DNA from 2 places in the Paraliobacillus sediminis genome. Region 1 is predicted to be linked to the other one. Evidence: riboswitches for the same ligand, from Rfam matches in the RefSeq annotation. Region 1 holds a riboswitch; the other holds the start of a gene.
What was found. Region 1 has a riboswitch for S-adenosylmethionine ahead of D2K60_RS01270 (PLP-dependent aspartate aminotransferase family protein). Riboswitches for the same ligand answer to the same signal wherever they lie in the genome.
Positions count from the first base shown of each region.

Region 1 (2,208 bases):
GCCGATTCATTTAAAAATGCTTCTTCCGGTGCACCCCATGTTGTAGAGAACATATATTGTTTATCCGTCAACAATCCTCCACGGCCATAACCTTTTCCGCCAGTAAAAAAGAGATCTCGCTTATAGATCTGTTCGAAATATGTTTTGAATTTGCCTGGTACACTAAACCAATAAATTGGTGTTTGGAAAATAATAATATCTGCCCATATGAACTTTCTCTGTTCCTCTGTTACTTCATAGCCCTGATCGACAATTGTTGTATCTATTTGATATACCGTTTCTAATTTTTTAGTTATTGCTTGAAAGACAGTATGATTTAGATCACCTTTACTATGTGGATACTTCTGATGACCGTTGATGATTAATATATGTTTCACTACATTCTCATCCCCTAACATTTATGCGAACTTTTAGTTAGTATATGTTCCAACTTTGTAATTTAGTACCCTTCTTTCTCAACTTTCTCATCATTAATACATGCTAATCGTTGGCTATTTTATGTTTGGCGTATAGCTGATAATACTTAGTATGTACATAAACAGATACTAACTTTTTATAGAGAATATTCAAAAAAATCACAAAACCTACTAGACACATCAGATATGTATGGTATACTTCTATTTAACATTAATCATTTATACAGAGTGGACGAAAGATCTGGCTTAACGACTCCACGGCAACCTGCACAGCAAGGTGCCCCTACCAGCAAAGCATATGCTTTGGATGATGAAGTAATTCGCGGTTTAACACCCACTTTCATCGTCAGTTGAAAGTGGGTGTTATTTTTAAATAAAACTATATAACTCTTATCCAGAGTGGTAGAGGGACTGGCCCGATGATACCCAGCAACCATTAAGTTATTTCTTAAAAGGTGCTAATTCCAGCAGATTTATTCTGATAGATAAGAAGAGCATGCAATGTAATTCCGCCCTCTTCTTAAAGAAGAAGGCTTTTTTTATACACCATTACAGGAGGTTTTTACAATGACAAAAGAAAAAAACACAACGTATGACATCGAGACTTTAGCGTTACACGGTGGGCAAGCTCCTGATCCAACAACAGGTTCACGTGCAGTACCAATCTATCAAACTACGTCTTATGTATTTCACGACTCCGAACATGCCGAGCGATTATTTTCGCTAGATGAACCAGGTAACATTTATTCTAGAATTGGTAACCCAACTGTTGAAGTATTCGAAAAACGATTAGCTCTATTAGAAGACGGTGTTGCAGCAGTTGCAACGTCATCAGGTATGTCTGCGATTACGTTGTCTATTTTAAATGTAGCCAGTGCGGGAGATGAAATCGTAGCAGCGATTAACTTATACGGAGGGACATACAATCTTTTTGCGATTACATTACCTCGGTATGGTATCAATGTGAAGTTTGTTGATCCAAGTAATCCAAATAATTTTAAAGAAGCAATTACAGATAAAACAAAAGCAGTTTTTGGTGAAATTATTGGAAACCCAAACTTACAAGTTTTAGATGTTGAGAAAGTTGCCGAAATTTCTCATCAGGCTGGCGTACCTTTGATTATTGATAATACTTTTGCCACTCCTTATGTGTGTAAACCTATTTTGCTTGGTGCTGATATTGTCGTACATTCCGCTACAAAATGGATTGGCGGACATGGTACTACAATCGGCGGCATTATCATTGATGGTGGTCGATTTAACTGGAACTCAGAAAAATTCCCAACTTTCACAGAGCCTGATCCAAGCTATAACGGCATTCGCTATGCAACAGATTTTGGAACGTTAGCATTTAGTACAAAAGTTCGCGTTCAATTGTTACGTGATTTTGGTGCATCATTGAGCCCATATAATGCTTTTCAACTTATCCAAGGATTAGAAACCTTACATTTACGTGTCCAGCGTCATAATGAAAATGCAATTAATTTAGCAACGTATTTAGCGAAACATCCGGCAGTTGACTGGGTTGATTATCCCGGGCTTGAAAATCACAGTTCACACGCATTAGCAAAGGAAATTCTAAACAATGGTTTCGGTTCAATTATTGTATTTGGTATTAAAGGTGGTCGAGATGCAGGAAGAAAGTTAATTGATAATGTCTCGCTTTGGTCACATGTAGCCAATGTTGGAGATGCTAAATCATTAATCATTCACCCAGCTTCGACAACACATCAACAATTATCAAAAGAGAAGTTAATTGAAACAGGCGTTAAAGAAGAATTGGTAAGACTGT
Region 1 is NZ_QJSI01000001.1:286,742-288,949, reverse strand. It holds gene D2K60_RS01275 (NAD(P)H-dependent oxidoreductase) at 1-377, opposite strand, end outside; SAM riboswitch class I at 633-733, shown strand; SAM riboswitch class I at 804-908, shown strand; gene D2K60_RS01270 (PLP-dependent aspartate aminotransferase family protein) at 984-2,208, shown strand, end outside.

Region 2 (2,208 bases), 650 kb from region 1:
TTTGGATAATTTATTATGGTTGGGTCTTTATTGAAGAGAAACAAAAGGAAAAATTAAATAAAGATTCTACAGATAATATCAAATAAGACCTTAAAGAGAGGTCTTTTTTTCTTAATGATTTACGCAATTTTCACTTATAATAATAATCTCTAAACGTTGGTTGTTATAAGTTTGGAGTGTTTTCATTATAAAGCTTGAAACTATTTAAAAAAGTTGTTTATAACTGAATTACCATAGAATATGTCGTAAATAAGAATTTCCAGACCCGCTCCTCAAATGAAATTGATTCCCTTTCCGCAGGCACGGCTTCAGCTAACTCGGATAAGCAAATGTTTTCGGTGGGTCGAGTAATCGCAGGCCCAAAGACCGCTTTCCGAGTGGATCTTCAGCCCGTGCTGTTCCTGCAGGACAAGGAAGGCTACGACAGCAATGCATCGCACGAAGAAAATTGTTTTTTATTTTCGAGGATGTCGTCAATTTCATTTGATACGCTAGATTAGTCTATAAATATTTAGCGGGTGCTCTATTACATAATGAATTAAAAAACATCAACAACTTTATTAGTAACTTTCTGTTGTTAATGTTTTTTAATATTTAGAAATAGTTGCTTTAATCAGCGGAGGAAGTAAATGGGTGAGACTCCTGTGGGGAACAGCACAAGTCGAAGATCCACTTGGTGAAGTGTTTTTCTTTACCAATGAAAGCTTTAGACTGTGCCCACGGAAAGCGAATCCATTTACTGACGTAGCGGGTAAGAGCCTCTCTTACGACTGAGTTTCTCTCGAGTGCGTCAGATCACACGTACTGATGATTACTAAAGAAGCGTGAAGTCAACTTCTATTTTGGATTGTTAGACTTTCTTGTTATACCAAAACTTAAGTGCCTGTTTTACAGTACGAAAGTTGAGGTAGTAATTTATGAAACTTTCACAGCATTAAACAGGCACTTAAGTCTAGCGATAACTAGGATGTCTCACAAATAAAAGTTAAAGTTGACTTCGTTCCCATCACTACGTCTCATCTTATGAATTTGATAGAAAATGTGACGTAGTGAAACTTATAATTAACTATTCCTATTAAAAAAGTCGGGATTTAATTGACTTTATTTGATTTTTAATGCTATTCTTATAGATATAACTTAATAATTAACGATTCTTATCCAGAGAGGTGTAGGGACTGGCCCGATGAAGCCTCGGCAACAGGCTATTATTTTTTAGAACTGTGCCAACTCCACAAGTATTCCTATACTTGATAGATAAGTAGTAAGATGCATGTATTTCTTCTTTCTATTTAACTAGGGAGGAGAATTTTTTATATTATGATTATTATTGAAAAGCAAAAGTTGGGGGTTATGAAATGGGTAAAGTCTATTTAGTTGGCGCTGGTCCTGGAGATCCGGAACTATTAACAATTAAAGGATTAAAAGCAATTAAACAAGCAGATGTAATTTTGTATGATCGCCTAGTAAATGAGGAATTACTCAACTATGCTTCAAAAGATACCGAGTTAATTTATTGTGGAAAATTGCCTGGAAATCACACCTTACACCAAGATAAGATTAACAATTTACTTTGTGAACATGCAAAAGGAGACAAAATCGTCACACGTTTAAAAGGTGGGGATCCCTTTATTTTTGGCAGGGGTGGTGAAGAAGCACAGCTCCTAAAAGAATCTGGAATTCCATTTGAAATAGTCCCTGGTATTACAGCTGGTATTGCCGCACCTGCTTATGCTGGCATACCATTGACACACCGAACCCTAAGCTCTTCTATCACCATTATTACTGGCTTTAATCCGCAAAAGGATTCGAATGAATATTGGAGAAACTTAGTCGGTAGTGTAGAAACACTTTGTATCTATATGGGAGTGAAACATTTCCCAGAGATTTCTAAAAGATTAACTGAGAATGGTATGGACATTAACACCGAAGTTGCGCTTATTCATTGGGGCACACTTCCCAAGCAAAAAACAATCACTGGTACATTAGCAACAATCAACGAAAAACTACATGAAATTGATAACCCCTCTATGATTGTAATCGGAAAAGTTGTACGATTAAGAGAGAAATTGGAATGGTTTGAAGAAATTGCACCGTCCTAAACTTTTGCATCATCTTATTCAATAAGGTGATGCAAACTAATTAAGTCATGTTTGATACAGAAAGGGAGTAAACAGATGATGGAATTAGAAGGAAAGAAAATTGGTGTTA
Region 2 is NZ_QJSI01000001.1:940,749-942,956, reverse strand. It holds gene D2K60_RS04045 (hypothetical protein) at 1-86, shown strand, start outside; gene D2K60_RS20550 (hypothetical protein) at 634-774, shown strand; SAM riboswitch class I at 1,152-1,261, shown strand; gene cobA (uroporphyrinogen-III C-methyltransferase) at 1,356-2,099, shown strand; gene D2K60_RS04035 (uroporphyrinogen-III synthase) at 2,175-2,208, shown strand, end outside.
Region 2: linked by a shared signal. The riboswitch ahead of cobA (uroporphyrinogen-III C-methyltransferase) and the one ahead of D2K60_RS01270 (PLP-dependent aspartate aminotransferase family protein) in region 1 are both predicted to bind S-adenosylmethionine.